DNA from 2 places in the Pseudonocardia sp. CA-142604 genome. Region 1 is predicted to be linked to the other one. Evidence: riboswitches for the same ligand, from Rfam matches in the RefSeq annotation. Region 1 holds a riboswitch; the other holds the start of a gene.
The links. A riboswitch is a leader RNA that binds a small molecule or an ion and turns the genes downstream of it on or off. The one in region 1 is predicted to bind cobalamin.
Positions count from the first base shown of each region.

Region 2: it holds a riboswitch for cobalamin, as region 1 does, so the genes downstream of both, metE (5-methyltetrahydropteroyltriglutamate--homocysteine S-methyltransferase) here and ACQPZQ_RS11420 (precorrin-8X methylmutase) in region 1, are expected to answer to the same signal.

Region 1 covers NZ_CP192045.1:2,495,335-2,502,946, forward strand. The annotation lists gene ACQPZQ_RS11395 (FAD-dependent monooxygenase) at 1-426, opposite strand, end outside; gene ACQPZQ_RS11400 (TetR/AcrR family transcriptional regulator) at 562-1,098, shown strand; gene cobM (precorrin-4 C(11)-methyltransferase) at 1,214-2,038, shown strand; gene cbiE (precorrin-6y C5,15-methyltransferase (decarboxylating) subunit CbiE) at 2,133-3,326, shown strand; gene cobJ (precorrin-3B C(17)-methyltransferase) at 3,323-5,260, shown strand; cobalamin riboswitch at 5,263-5,419, shown strand; gene ACQPZQ_RS11420 (precorrin-8X methylmutase) at 5,455-6,057, shown strand; gene ACQPZQ_RS11425 (sirohydrochlorin chelatase) at 6,054-6,971, shown strand; gene cobA (uroporphyrinogen-III C-methyltransferase) at 7,048-7,612, shown strand, end outside.
Region 2 covers NZ_CP192045.1:5,450,285-5,457,896, forward strand. The annotation lists gene ACQPZQ_RS24695 (LysR family transcriptional regulator) at 1-235, shown strand, start outside; gene ACQPZQ_RS24700 (mycofactocin-coupled SDR family oxidoreductase) at 260-1,081, opposite strand; gene ACQPZQ_RS24705 (alpha/beta fold hydrolase) at 1,100-1,879, opposite strand; gene metE (5-methyltetrahydropteroyltriglutamate--homocysteine S-methyltransferase) at 2,143-4,371, opposite strand; cobalamin riboswitch at 4,489-4,701, opposite strand; gene ACQPZQ_RS24715 (DUF6925 family protein) at 4,806-5,816, shown strand; gene ACQPZQ_RS24720 (enoyl-CoA hydratase/isomerase family protein) at 6,281-7,081, shown strand; gene ACQPZQ_RS24725 (class I adenylate-forming enzyme family protein) at 7,095-7,612, shown strand, end outside.

The DNA of each region.
Region 1 (7,612 bases):
CCGGAACGTCACGTGCACGCCGTCGTCGCGCTGCTCGATCGTGCTGATGGAGTCGTCGAACACGTACTCGACGTCGTTCCGCGTGTGTTCGTAGAGCACGGTCGTGAGCTCACCCCGCGGCACCTCGATGTCGTGGCCTGCGGTGCTGCTCAGCATGTCCTCCATGTTCATGCCGGCGGTGCGACGGCCGGAGGCATCGACAAAGGTGATGCGCTGCGTGTCGACGTGCGCCGCCCGTAGCCGCGGCAGCACACCCATCCGGTCGACGACGTCGACAGCGGTACCGCGGATGTCGATGGGGTAGCCGTTGCCGCGCACCGCCGCCGCGCGCTCGACGACCACCGGCTGGAAGCCGTGGCGATGCAGCCAGTAGGCCAGGGCCGGCCCGGCGATGCTGGCGCCGGAGATCAGGACGGTGCGGGTCATGTCGGCCTCCCGATGCAAGGAATCTACTTGCCGCACGGTAAGCCACTAACTAACCGTGCGGCAAGTAGATAACCGTCCGGCAGGCAAGCGGCTAAGCTTCCGGAGCCGTATCCGGATCCGCCGAGGAGACCTCCCGTGCCGCGACGCAGTGCCGACACCCGTGCAGAGATCCGGGCGGTCGCGCTCGAGCTGTTCGCGCAACGGGGGTTCGAGCAGACGAGCCTGCGCGAGATCGCCGAGCGTCTCGACATCACGAAGGCGGCGCTCTACTACCACTTCCCGTCGAAGGACAAGCTGATCTCCGAGCTCTTCAGCCCGTTGGTCGTGGACCTCGAGGCGTTCAGCATCGACGCCATGGCCTCCGGCCCGGAGGGGATGCGGGCCACGCTCGACGGCTATCTCGAGCTGTGCCACCGGCACAAGATGCTGTTCCAGGGCTTGCTGCGCGACTTCGGAGCGCTCGCCCGGCTGGACGTGCTCGACGCCCTCGTCCGCAAGCGGGTCGAGCTGGACCGGGCGCTGGTGGGCAGCGACCGCCCCGCCGACCGGGCCCGCGCCGTGATCGCCTTCGGCGGGCTGCAGGACTGCGTGGTCCTGATGGCCGAGGAGCCGCTCGAGTCCTACCGGACGGCGGCGGTGGACGCCGCGCTGCGCGCCCTGCTGCCCGACTGATCACCGTGAGATCGGGGTTTCGGCCCGTCGACGGGCTGGCAGCCGAATGTCACGACAATCATGGCGGCGGCCGCTGGTTGGACGTGGCCGAGTGCCGCGGCACAGACTGTCCGGCGTGGATCGCGGGAGAGTGTCGTTCGTCGGGGCCGGGCCGGGGGCAGCGGACCTGATCACGTTGCGGGGCGCGCGGCGGATCGCCGAGGCCGATGTGGTGATCTGGGCTGCGAGCCTCGTCATGCAGGAATGCATAACCGAGCACGCCCGCGCCGACGCCGAGCTCGTCGACTCGTCCACGATCGCGCACGAGGACGTGCTCGCGATCTACCGCCGGGCTGCCGACCAGCGGCTCAAGGTTGCGCGCGTGCACTCCGGGGACCCATCGCTCTGGGGCGCCGTGCAGGAGCAGTACGACGCGGCGCAGGCCTTCGGTCTCGACGTGGAGATCGTGCCCGGCGTCTCCGCGTTCGGAGCCGCCGCAGCCGTCGCGGGCCGGGAGCTGACGATCCCCGAGGTGGCCCAGTCGGTGGTGCTCACGCGGCTCGAAGGCGGCAAGACCCCGATGCCGGAGCGGGAGAAGCTGCGCGAGTTCGCCCGCCACGGCACCACGATGGCGATCTTCCTGTCCGCGGCGCGCACGGCCCAGATGGTCGACGAGCTGCGCGCAGGCGGCTACCCGGACGAGACCCCCGTCGTGGTCGCCTACCGCACCAGCTGGCCCGACGAGTTGACGCTGCGTTGCCGGCTCGACGAGGTCGAGGCCGTGTGCAAGGAGCGCAAGCTGTGGCGGCAGACGTTGTTCCTGGTCGGCCCGGCGCTCGGGTCGGCGGGCACCCGCAGTCACCTCTACCACCCCGGGCACTTCCACACGTTCCGCAAGCCCGACGCGGCCGCCCGCCGGGAACTGCGGGCCGCCCGCGCCGCAGGACGCCCGGCCCCGTGAGAAAACGAGCGGCCCTTCCGCACGAACCTCTCCGCCGAGCGTGCCGTTCGTTCCGGAGGTCGTCGGGGCCCATGGGCACGGGGCGGGTGGCAGCGTGACGATCACCGTCATCGGGGTCGATGGGGGGCCACTGCCTCCGGGGGCCGAGTCGGCGCTGGCTGCGGCGGAGGTCGTGGTCGGGGCGGCGCGGCATGTGCAGCGGCTGTCGGTGCCCGCCGGGGCGGAGCAGCTCGTGCTCGGGCCCGTCGGACCCGCGCTCGAGAAGCTCGCCGGGCGCCGGGCCGTGGTGCTGGCCAGCGGCGACCCTGGCTTCTTCGGGATCGTCCGCCTGCTGCGTGAGCACGGTCACGAGCCCGTCGTGCTGCCTGCGCTGTCGAGCGTGCAGGTGCTGGTCGCCCGGGCCGGCCGATCGTGGGACGACGTGGCGGTGGTCAGCGCGCACGGGCGTGCCCTGGGTCCCGCGGTGAACGTCTGCCGTGCGCGGGGGGCCACGGCCGTGCTCACCGGGCCGGGCGCCGGGCCTGCCGAGATCGGTGCCGCGCTGGACGGGTGGCCGCGCACCCTCGTCGTGGCCGAGGACCTCGGCGGTCCGGACGAGCGGGTGACGACGGTGCCGGCCGCAGAGGCTGCAGCCCGTTCGTGGAATCCGCTGAGCGTGCTGCTGTGCTTGCGGCTCGATGAGAAGGCGGCGAGCCGGGGTTGGTACGCCGGTGGCGAGCCGGCGCCCCCGCCCGGCGGGTGGGCGTTGCCCGACGAGGCGTTCGAGCACCGCGCGGGGATGGTGACGAAGGCCGAGGTGCGGGCCGTCGCGCTGCCCCGCCTCGCGCCCCGTCCGGGCACGCTGGTCTGGGACGTCGGTGCCGGGTCGGGATCGGTCGCGGTCGAGTGCGCCCGGCTCGGCGCGGCGGTACTCGCGGTGGAGCGGCGGGACGACGACGTCGCCCGGGTGCGGGCCAATGCGAGCGCCCACGGCGTCGAGGTCAGGGTGGTACCGGGCGTGGCGCCCGACGTGTTCGCCGGGCTCCCGCACCCGGACGCCGTGTTCGTGGGCGGCGGAGGGCCGGAGGTCGTCGCCGCGGCGGCGGCCGTCGGACCGCGGCGGATCGTCGTCGCACTCGCCGCGCTGGACCGGGTCGCTCCGACCCGCGCCGCCCTCACGGCCGCCGGATACGCCGTCGGCGGCGTGCAGGTGGCGGCGAGCCGCCTGGCGGAGCTGCCCGACGGGTCGGTGCGGCTCGCGGCCACCAATCCGATCACGCTCGTCTGGGGAGAGGTTCAGGATCGATGACGATCGCGCTGTTCGCCGTCACCGAGGCAGGCCGCCGGGCCGCCGCCGAGGTGGCAGGCCCGCTCGGCGCCACCGCGCACGAGCTCGGCGAGTTGCCGACGCTGTGGCCCGGGCTGGACGGGGCGGTGTTCTTCCTCGCCACCGGGGCGACCGTGCGGCTGGTCGCCCCGTTGCTGGCCGACAAGCGCACCGACCCCGGCGTGGTCTGCGTGGACGAGGCGCGCCGCTTCGCCGTGGCGCTCACCGGCGGCCACGAAGGTGGGGCGAACGCGCTGGCCACCCGGGTCGCGACGCTGCTGGGTGCCCAGCCGGTGATCACCACGGCGTCCGACGCGGTGGGCAGCACGGGCCTCGACGAGCTGGTGCAGCTGCTCGGTGCGGCCGTCGGCGGCGACCTCGCCGCTGCCGGCACGGCGCTCCTGGACGGGGCCGCGCGCCTGGAGAACCCGCTGGGCTTCCCGCTGCCCCCCTTCCCGCCCACGACCGGCGAGATCCGCCACACGATCGTGATCACCGACCGCGTCGCCCTAGCCGAGGAACGCAGCGGCTCCCAGGAGGAGGTCGGAGCCCCGGGCACACCGACCGCCCACGCGGCGCAGGACCCGGACGCCGCCGCGGACCGGAGGACGCCGGCCGCCCGGAGCGTGGCGGCGAGCGATGCTGTCGAGCAGAACGCCACCGGAGCGGGAGCCCCTGCCGAAACCGCGGGTGTCGCCCGTGCGCAGGCCGGGGCAGGGGTCGGTTCCGGGGCCCTGGTCGGCGAAACAGGCGACTCGCGGGGTGGGGACGGCACCGCGGTCACCCGGCTCGTGCCTCCCACGCTCGTCGTGGGGATCGGGAGCGCCCGCGGCGTTCCGGCGGAGGCGGTGGCGGCGACGCTGAGCCGGTTGGAGACCGAGTACGGCCTCGACCTCCGCGCGGTCCGCGCCTACGCGAGCGTCGATCTGAAGGCTGCCGAGTCCGGCATCCTCGCCGCGATCGCCCCGGCCCCGCTGCGCACCTACCCGGCCGCCGCGCTGGCTGCGGTCGAGGTGCCCAACCCCAGCGAGGTCGTGCGGAGGGAGGTGGGCACGGCCAGTGTCGCGGAGGCGGCAGCGCTGCATGCCGCGGCCGATCTGGCTGCCGGGGCGCCCGTCGAGCTGGTCGTCGAGAAGATCAAGGGCGACAACGTGACGGTCGCGGCCGCCCGGATCCGCCCCCGCGGACGGCTCGCGATCGTCGGGCTCGGGCCCGGTGCCGCCGACCTGCGGGTGCCGCGGGCCGAGGCGGAGCTGCGCCGCGCGTCGATCGTGGTGGGGCTCGACCAGTACGTCGACCAGGTGCGCCACCTGCTGCGGCCGGGCACCGAGGTGCGCGCCAGCGGGCTCGGCGACGAGGAGCAGCGCGCCGCCGACGCCGTCGCCCTCGCCGCGAAGGGGCACGCCGTGGCCCTGATCGGCTCCGGCGACGCCGGGGTGTACGCGATGGCGAGCCCGGCGCTACAGGGCGCAGGGGCTGACATCGAGGTGGTCGGGGTGCCCGGGGTGACCGCAGCGCTCGCCGCCGCGTCCCTGCTCGGGGCCCCGCTCGGCCACGACCACGTGCTGATCTCGCTCTCGGACCTGCACACGCCGTGGGAGGTCATCGAGCAGCGCGTGGCGGCCGCCGCGGCGGCGGATCTCGTCACCTGCTTCTACAACCCGCGCAGCCGCGACCGGCACTGGCAGCTCGGCGCGGCCCTCGATGCGTTCCGGGCGCACCGGCCGCCCACCACTCCCATTGGCGCGGTGCGGCAGGCGGGCCGGCCTGGGCAGCGGGTGTGGACCGCCGCGCTGGCGGACTTCGACCCCGCCGAGGTGGACATGCTCACCACCGTGGTCGTGGGATCGTCGGCGACGCGGATGGTCGCCGGACGGATGGTCACCCCCCGCGGATACCGCTGGATCACCCGATGATCGTCCACCTGGCCTGCGGTTCTCCGTGTTCGCGGAGAGCTCGGGTTATGCTCGCGATCGATCGGCAGCGAGGAACCCGGTGCGAATCCGGAGCGGTCCCGCCACTGTGACCCCGGTTCGTCGGGGGAGCCAGACCCACGCCGCCGATGGCCATCGACCCGTCCGGGCGCGGACACCCGGGGAGGAGAACGAGCGTGCGCAGCAGCGTGCACCCCATCGAGGTGGAGTCGTACGCGATCCTGCGTTCGCGCCTCGACACCACCGATCTGCCGCCGCTGACCCGTGCGGTCGTCGAGCGAGTGGTCCACACCAGCGCCGACCCGAGCTGGGCCGGTGACCTGGTCTGCGACGAGCAGGCACTGCGCGCGGGCCGCGCCGCGCTGCTCGCCGGGGCGCCGCTCGTGACGGATGTGCGCATGGTCGCGGTAGGTGTCACCTCCCGGCCCGCCACGGTCGCCCTCGACCTGCCCGGTGTGCGTGAACTCGCGGCTGCCGACGGGCTCACGCGCTCGGCGGCGGGGATCCGCGCCGCCGTTCGTGAGCATCCATCCGGCGCCGTCTGGGCCATCGGCAACGCCCCCACCGCGCTGGTCGAACTGCTGCGGTGCGCCGCATCGGGCCTGGTCACCACACCGCTCGTGGTGGGGCTGCCCGTCGGGTTCGTCGGCGCGGTGGCGGCGAAGGCCGGGCTGCGCGCCGCCGGGTTGCCCGCAGTGTCCAACCGCTCCGAACGGGGTGGGGCCGCCGCGACGGCCGCCGCCGTCAACGCGTTGCTGTACAGCGAGGAGACCGCATGAACGTCCCGCCGGTGCTGCTGGTCGGCCACGGAACGGTGGACGCCACGGGCGTCGCCGAGTTCGTGGCGTTCACCGGACGAGTGCGGCGCCGGCTCGCAGCCGAGGGCGTCGACGTGGACGGCGGGTTCATCGAGCTGTCGCAGCCGACCGTGCACGAGGCATGGACGGCGCTGGCAGGTCGTGGCCATTCCACGATGGCGGCGGTGCCCATGGTGCTGGTGGGCGCCGGGCACGCCAAAGGCGACATCCCCGCTGCCCTGCAGCGGGAGGTGCTGCGCGACCCGGCCACCAGCTACGTGTTCGGCCGCCCGCTCGGCCCGCACCCGGTGCTGCAGGAGTTGCTGGACGAGCGGATCGCGGCTGCGCTGAACGGCGAGGACGGCACCGGCACGGCCGTGCTGCTGGTCGGGCGCGGATCCACGGACCCGGACGCCAACGCCGAGGTCTGCAAGGTCGCCCGGCTGCTGCAGGAGGGCAGGGCGTACGACTTCGTCGAGCCCGCGTTCGTCTCGCTCGCCCGGCCGGATGTCGCCACCGGGCTCGCGCGGTGCCGGGCGCTCGGGGCACGCCGCGTCGTCGTGGCGCCCTACTTCCTGTTCGACGGCGTGCTGCCGCGCCGGGTCGTCGAACAGTCCCTGGCGTTCGGGGTGGAGCACCCGGACGTCGAGGTCCGCGTCGCGGACTACCTCGGCGACTGTGACGAGCTCGCCGGGCTGGTCGTCGAGCGCTACCGGGAGGCGCTGCACGGCGACATCAGGATGAACTGCGACACCTGCGCCTACCGGGTGCTGCTCCCCGGGTTCGAGGACAAGCTCGGCGCGGCGCAGACTCCCCACCATCATCCGGACGACCCGGCGCACGGCCATGGGCACGGCCACGGGCATGCGCGCGTCGACGCGGTCGTTGGGGAGTGAGTATGAGCGAGTGTGCGAGCGAATCATCGGTACAGCGCTTTCGCGCAGCGCTGACCGAGCGCAGCGAGGGATTGCGATGAGCGAGCACTACCTCGTCGGTCTCGACCTGGCCGGGCGCCGGGTCGTCGTGATCGGTGGCGGCACGGTGGCGCAGCGGCGGGTCGTCGGGCTCCTGGCGGCCGGTGCCGACGTGGAGGTCGTGGCGCCCGAGGTCACGCCGGCCGTCGAGGGGATGGCCACGGCGCAGGAGCTGCGCTGGACCGCCCGCCGGTACCGCGACGGCGATCTCGACGAGGCCTGGTACGCGGTGGCCTGCGCCGATGATCCTGCCGTGAACGCGGCGGTCGCCGACGAGGCGCAGCGGCGGCGGATCTTCTGCGTGCGTGCCGACGACGCCCCGTCGGGCAGCGCCGTCACCCCGGCCGTCGGCCGCCACGACGGGCTCTCTGTCGGAGTGCTGGCCGGGCGACGCCCGCGCCGCTCGGCCGCGGTCCGCACCGCGCTGGTGGAGGCGCTGCAGACCGGACTCGTGGACGACTCCGTGGAGCCGGTCCGGCCCGGCGTGGCGCTCGTGGGCGGTGGTCCCGGCGACCCCGAGCTGATCACCGTGCGCGGCAGGCGGTTGCTCGCGCGGGCCGACG
Region 2 (7,612 bases), 3.0 Mb from region 1:
CAACGACGCCGCCACGGTGCTCGACCTCGTCCGGCACGGGCTGGCCACGGGGATGATCATGGCATCCGTTGTTGACGGGGCGCCCGGGATCGTTCTCGTCCCGGTGCGACGGCACGTTCCGTGCTACGAGACATCGGTGGCCGTGCCGGCGGGCCGACGCCTCAGCGCGTCGGCCACGGCCCTGTTGGCCACGATCCGCCGCACCGTCGGCACCGGCGATCCACTCACATCGTGACGATCGACGCCCAGCAGCCGCGGGTCACTTCACGGCGTACCCGGCGTCGACCGGAAGTGCGACGCCGGTGATGTAGCGCCCGTCGTCCGAGGCGAGGAAGAGGACGGCGTTGCTGATGTCGTCGGGATCGAGGTAGGCGACTGGCAGCGCGTTGAGGGACCGGTAGGCGGGACGGACGTCCTCCTCCGTCGGGTTGTCCAGATCAGGCCGGAAGAGCCTGAAGTTGGCCGGGTTGAGCAGCATCGGCGTGCCGACCGTGGTCGGGTTGATCGAGTTCACCCGGATCGAGTGCTCCGCCAGCTCGAGCGCGAGCGTTCGCATCAACCCGGTGAGGCCTGCCTTCGCGGCGCTGTAGGGAGCCATGTTCGGTACCGGCCTGAGTCCGATGGAGGAGCTGGTGATGATGACCGCTCCGCCCCCGCGCGAGATGAGGTGGGGAATCGCGGGACGGACCGTGTGGAACACCCCGGTCAGGTTGGTGTCGATGACCGCCTGCCAGTCCGCCGAGGTCATCTGGGCCACCGGCCCCGCTTTACCGTAAATGCCGGCGTTGGCAACCACGACGTCGAGGCCGCCGAGTTCGCCCACGCCGCGGTCGACGAGGTCGGCCACGGCGTCCCCGTCGCGGACGTCGGCCTCGGTGGCGACGATGCGGCGGTCGAGGTTCTCCACGAGGCGCACCGTCTCGGCCAGGTCGGCTGGGGACGCCGCTGGTGCGCCCTGGGCGCGGACCGGGGCGGCGATGTCGAAGGCGATGATGTCCGCGCCTTCCGCCGCGAGACGCACAGCGTGGTTTCGTCCCTGCCCGCGGGCCGCGCCGGAGATCAGCGCGACCTTGCCCGTCATTCGTTGTGTCATCCTCGCTCAGGCCGCCTCGAAGGCCTGCACCGCCGCGACGAACTGCTCCGGATCGAAGTCCATCGCCTGGTGCCCCTGGCCCCGCATCGGCACGACGTCCGCGCCGGGCACCCGCTCGACAACCGCGTCCACCGCCAGCCGGAAACAGGCCGGGCTCTCCGTGCCGGCGAAGAGCCGCACCGGCACCGAGATCTTGCCCAACCGCTCGTCGGCGACGAACGCCTCGACGCACTCCACTTCACGCGGGATCGTGTGCGCCGCCTCCACCCGCGTCCGCCAGAAGTCCGTTCCGCGCACGTCGTCCACGGCGGACTGAGGCAGCTGGAGCGCCTCGCGCACGAAGATCGTCAGGATCTCCTCCGGGTCGGCGGTGGCCCGCATCCGGGCCACGGTCTCGGGCGGGATCACGAACCCGCCGGGCTCGGGCCGCGGCGGCTCGTAGGCCACCAGCCTGCCGAACGCGCCGGTGATCTGGGCCGCGTGCAGCGCGCAGAGCGCGCCGTAGGAGTGCGCGACGACGAAGACGTCCCCACCGAGGTACTCCGCGACCGCGGCGATGTCCTCGGCCTCCCGCCAGATGTCGTACGCGGGCGCCTCTCGGGTGCTGAGCCCTCGGCCGCGCCGGTCGAGCATGTGGACGCGGTAGTGCCGCGCCAGTTGTTCCTGGACCGGCGCCCACCGGCGCCGATCGGCGGCCGCGCCGTGGACGAGCAGCATCGGCGGCCCGTCGCCGACGGTCTCGAATCCGAGTTCCGTACCGTCCGGCGAAACGACTGTGCTCGGCATGACGCCGATGCTAACGAGATTCCAGCGTTCGCTCGCCTTTCCGCACTGTGATCGTCGCAAGAATGATTGGAAGGCTCATGGCAATGAAAGGAGAAGGCTTTTACCAGATTGGGTGAGGGCTTTTCTTCGTGGCCCGGGCTGACGGTGACCGGTGTGCAATGCGAGAAGTACCTGCACTTCATCACCCGACCGCCGTGCCGAGTAGCTCGGTCTCGCCCGGCGCCCCACCCGAGCCGGGCGGGGCGCCGTCGTGCGGAGGGTGCTCAGCCCGACGACCCCGAGCGCACCCCGGCAGCCGCCGCGACCAGGTTGCGCAACGTGGCGACGACCTCGGGCTCCCCGCGAGTCTTCAGCCCGCAGTCCGGGTTCGCCCAGAGCCGGTCGGGGCCGATCCGATCGAGGGCTGCACGCAGCAGCGCACCGATCTCCGCCTGGTCCGGAACTTCCGGGGAGTGCACGTCGTAGACGCCCGGCCCGAGCCCGCGCGGCACCCCGGCGCCGAGGACGTCGAGCACCTCCATCCGCGATCGGGCCGCCTCGACGGTCGTGACGTCGGCGTCGAGATCGTCGATGGCCCCGACGACGTCGCCGAACTCCGAGTAGCACAGGTGGGTGTGCACCTGGGTGGTATCGGCGACGCCGCCGGTGACCAGGCGGAACGCGTCGGTCGCCCAGGCCGAGTAGGCGGGCTGGGCGGCCGCACGCAGCGGCAGCAGCTCGCGCAGAGCGGGCTCGTCGACCTGGATGATCGGCAAGCCGGCCGCCTCCAGATCGCGGACCTCGTCGCGTAGGGCGAGCCCGACCTGGCGCGCGGTGTCGCTGAGGGGTTGGTCGTCGCGAACGAACGACCAGGCCAGGATCGTGACCGGCCCGGTCAGCATCGCCTTCATCGGGCGGTCGGTCAGGGACTGGGCGTAGGTGCTCCAGCCGACGGTGATCGGCTCGGGCCGGGAGACGTCCGAGTGCAGGATCGGCGGGCGCACGCATCGCGACCCGTAGGACTGCACCCAGCCGTGCTCCGTCGTGGCGAAGCCGTCGAGGTGCTCGGCGAAATACTGAACCATGTCGTTGCGCTCGGGCTCGCCGTGCACCAGGACGTCGAGCCCGATCTCCTCCTGCAGCCGGACCACCCGCTCGATCTCCGCGCGCATCCGGCGTTCGTACTCGGCCGCGTCGATCCGGCCGGCCCGGAACGCCGCACGGTCGCTGCGGATCGTCCTGGTCTGCGGGAAGGAGCCGATCGTGGTGGTCGGGACAGGCGGGAGGGTGAGCGCGGCCTGCTGGACCTTGGCTCGGATGTCGCCGGCCGGGCGGCGGTAGTGATCCGCGCCGAGGGCGTCGAGCCGGGCACGGACCCGGTCGTCGCGATGAGCCGGACGACCGGCGACGGCACGGGCCGCGGCCAGCTCACCTGCGACGTCCTCCTCCCCTGCCATCGCCCGGCCCAGAAGGATCACCTCGGCGACCTTCTCCCGGGCGAAGGCCAGCCGTTGCCGCAGCTCGTCCGGCAGTGCGGTCTCCCGGGCAGCGTCGTAGGGCACGTGCAGCAGCGAGCACGAGGTCGCGATCTCCACCCGGCCCGCGCTAGCCAGCAGTATCGCCGCCGTGCTCAGCGCCGTGTCGGGATCGGTGCGCCACACGTTGCGTCCCTCGACCACACCGGCCAGCACGGTCTTGTCCCGCAGCCCGGTCAGCCGGGCAGCCCCGGCGACATCGTCCGTCCCGGCGACCAGGTCCAGCGCGACGCCGTCGATGGGAGCCGAAGCGAGCACCGGCAGCGCCGGGCCGAGCGCGCCGAAGTAGCCCGCGACCAGCAGCGCAGGCCGCACGGTGAGTCCGCCGAGGTGGGCGTAGGCGCGGTGCAGCGCGTCGAGCTCGGCCGGGGTGCGGTCCGCGGCGAAGGCCGGCTCGTCCAGTTGCACCCACTCCGCCCCGGCCTCGGCCAGCTCTCCGAGCAGTTGCGCGTAGACCGGCAGGAGATCGTCGAGCAGGTCCAGTGGTGCGAACCCGGACACCGTCGACTTGCTGAGCAGCAGGAACGTGACCGGCCCGATCAGCACCGGCCGGGTCACGACGCCGTCGGCCAGGGCCTCGCGGAAGTCGTCGAGCGCGGTCCGCAGCCACGCACGGAACCGGGTGTCCGGGGAGAGCTCCGGCACCAGCGCCGGGACGCCCTCGGCGCCGCGGGCCATCGCGAACATGAGATCAAGCGGGTCACCGGCAGCGAACTCGGCGAACCGGGGCGGCACGGCACCCACGGCGAGCGCGGCGTCGAGCATCTGGTCGTAGAACGAGAACGTGTTGCCCGGCACGGAGCCCAGGCCGGTCATCTCGGCACGGGTGGCCCGGCGCAGTTCCACGGCGGTCGCCCGAAGCTCGTCCGCGGTGGTCTCGCGGCGCCAGTAGCGCTCGACGGCGCGCTTGAGCTCCCGATCCGGCCCGATTCGCGGGTATCCCAGGACGGTGCTGCCCAGGCGGGGGTGTTCTGTCACGGCTCTCTCCTCGCGAGCGGTGGTAGACCCGGAACGCACGCAGGAGCAGGCTCCGCGGGCACACCGGTGCCCGCATCCGCCCGGCCCACCCGCGAGGCCCCGGATCCGCGCACGCCGTCGGCGCACGCACCGGCGGCAGGTCTTCGGACTCGCGGGCGCGGCAGGTTGCCCTGCCGGACCTACTGACCGTCGCTTCCCAGGCTCACACCCAGTGCTTCATGACGGCGGTCGTTCCCGCTCACCGCTGCGGGGCAGTCCCGGACTCGCACCGGGTTCCCTCTTGCCTCACCCCGCCCGGAAGCGGAGTGAACCACCAGCGGCATCAGCCTAGTGATGGGGACACAAACTCGCACCCCACGATCTTGGGTCCGAACACAAACAGCTCTGCGCTCATCCCGGACGCGCAGGCGTGGAGGAGATGGCACTCTCGGGACATGCCGGAACGTGCGGAAGCGGACGTGCCCGCATTGATCGAGCAGCACCTCGACGATGCCGAGTCCGGCTGGAGCATGGGCGCGCCGGGCGCGATCGCCGAGTTCGTGCGGTCGTCGGACGAGCCCGCCCTGCGCACCGCGGGCGCTGTCGCCACGGATCGTGGCGGTATCCGCGTCACCGTTCCGCCGGGGTGCCGCCTCCTCGCGTACGAGACACCTGCGGGTCCCGACGACCACTGGAACCACGCCGTCGCCCTGTGCCTGCCGGTCGCAGAGGCCTACCGCGCCTGCCGCCGGGTGGTCACCGAACTCGGCGCCGACCCCGCGCCGCTGCGGTCCCAGGATGCGGGCGCCGTGCTGTTCGATCTCGGTCTCGGCACGCCGACCGTGGACGCCTGCGTCCGCACGGCCGACCCCGAACTGCTGGAGATCCTGCGCGCCGGCTGCGGTCGGCCGCTGTTCGAGCCCGGCTCGCCGCTCGCGGCCGCGCTGGTCGTGGCGGCGCCGCACCGCGTGTTCGACACCGCACTCGGGAGGGTCGAGGTGTACGCCGTGATCCCGCCACCGAGCGGCCGTTCCCCCGACGGCCCCCACACCCACCTGCTTCCCGCTCTGATGCGGGCCGGACGAACGCACGGCGCGACGGTCCCGGTCCCGGACGGGTGGGTGCCGTGCGCGCACCTCTACCCGCCGCACCCGCTCACCGACCGCAACGGCCTGCCACGGCCGTTCGACCCGGCGCGGCTCGCATCCTTCGAGGAGCTGCTGGCCCGCTACGGCGACCCCGCCCAGGCGCAGATCGCCACGGCGGTGCGGGCCGCCGTCCGGGCCGGTCACGGGCCTGCGGCCGGTCCACACCCCAGCGATCCGCCCGGCCGCGCCGCACTCGCGGTGGCACTGCGCAAACTCGCGCACATCGGCGCTCCCGACGGCGTGCTCACCGGATGGCGTCGGTCCACGCCGGCGCCGACCGACCTCCTCGACCCGGGCGGGGACCGCAACTCCGGATGACACGTGGGCCGTCGAACGTCCCACCGCGCGGTCACCGGGGATGGGCCCCGGGGCGGCCTATCCGACCTGGGCGATGACCTCGGCCATCCGGTCCCGGTGCTCCAGGGTCTCCGTCTCCGGGGCCGTCGGCAGGTGGAGCGTCACAGCTCGGCGCGGACTTCGCCCGGGGCAGCAGCTGACGCGCACGAGCCGGGACCGGGTCGCGGCGGTCGGGAACGGCCCCTGTCGCCGGGCGCGGATGCTGCGGGACCGCACGCTCGAAAAGCGGCGCACCGGTTGTTCACGCTTTTTTCGCCACAATTGACCCGTCGACCGTGTGCCATTCCCCACCACGCGCTGCCGACCTCGCGAAATGCGGTTAGCGTGCGCCGCGTGATCAACGCGTTCTGCCACTCGTGTCGGGCGATCACGTGACTTCAGGTAACGGCCACCGCGGATCACAGGTTCCCCAGTCGCCCTTCTTCGTGACCCCTGAGCAGTTCGAGCGGGTCAGCATGCACATCGGCGGCACCGCCGGGATCTGCTGGATCACGCTGGACCGGCCCGAGCGGCTCAACGCGTTCGACTGGCGCATGCTGGTCGAACTCCGGGCTGCGCTGTGGCAGGCGACGTTCGACGACGAGGTACGGGTGGTCGTCATCACCGGGGCGGGACGTGGATTCTGCGCTGGGCGCGACATCAACGACCTGCGGTGGCAGCGGGGCCTGCCGGGCAACAGCTATCGCTCCTACGTACGGACCAACCACGCCACCTTCGACGACGTCGAGAACATCGAGAAGCCCGTGATCGCGGCGATCAACGGGCCGTGCGCCGGCGGGGGCGTGGAACTCGCCGTGTCGTGCGATTTCCGTATCGCCGCCCAGAACGCGACGTTCGTACTTCCCGAAATCAGGATCGGGGTCATTCCGGCATCGGGGGCGTGTTCACGCATGAGCCGTCTCATCGGTGTCGAACGGCTCAAGGAGATGGTCATGACCGGCCGGGAGTACACGGCCGAGCAGGCCGGGGCGATGGGGCTGGTCTCGCAGGTGGTGCCCGCTGACGCGCTCGTCGCCGAGGCCGAGTCGCTCGCGGTCGACCTCATGAAGGGTGCGCCGAGGGCGATCGGGCTCGCGAAACACGTGATCAACATGTGTGAGGGCACCGACCCCCACACCGGACGCGACGTCGAGCGGCTCGGCCAGTCCTGGCTGGCCCAGAGCGACGACTCCTGGGAGGGCCTGTCGGCGTTCCTGGAGAAGCGAGCGCCCGACTTCCACGGATAGCGCGGAGGAACGAGTGGCCATCCTGACGGACCCGTACCAGCAGGCGCTCCGGGTGGGCGACGTGCCGCGACTGCACGCGACCAACCCGAGAACCCGGGATCGGGTCGCCGTGGTCGAGGGGGAACGCAGCCTCACCTGGAGCGAGCTCGACGATCGCACCACAGGACTGGCCGCCGGGCTGGCGAGCTACGGCCTGCGCAGCGGAGACCCGGTGGCGCTCTACGCGAGCAACCGGATCGAGTACATCGAGCTGATGTACGGGCTGGGCAAGGCGGGATGCCCGATCGTGCCGATCAGCCCACGGTTCGTTCCCGGGGAGCTGGCGCGGGCCGTGCGGGTGACCGGGGCGAAGGCGCTCGTCACCGACGTCCTCGACGCACTCGGCCCGGCAGGAGCCGGCGTACCGTCGGGCGAGCTGGCGGTGGCCCGACTGCGCGACGAACCCGACCTTCTGGTGGACGCGCTCGCCGAGGACGTCCGGCGCTACGAGGACGTCATGGCCGACCCGGCAGGTGCGGCACCGCCCGATGT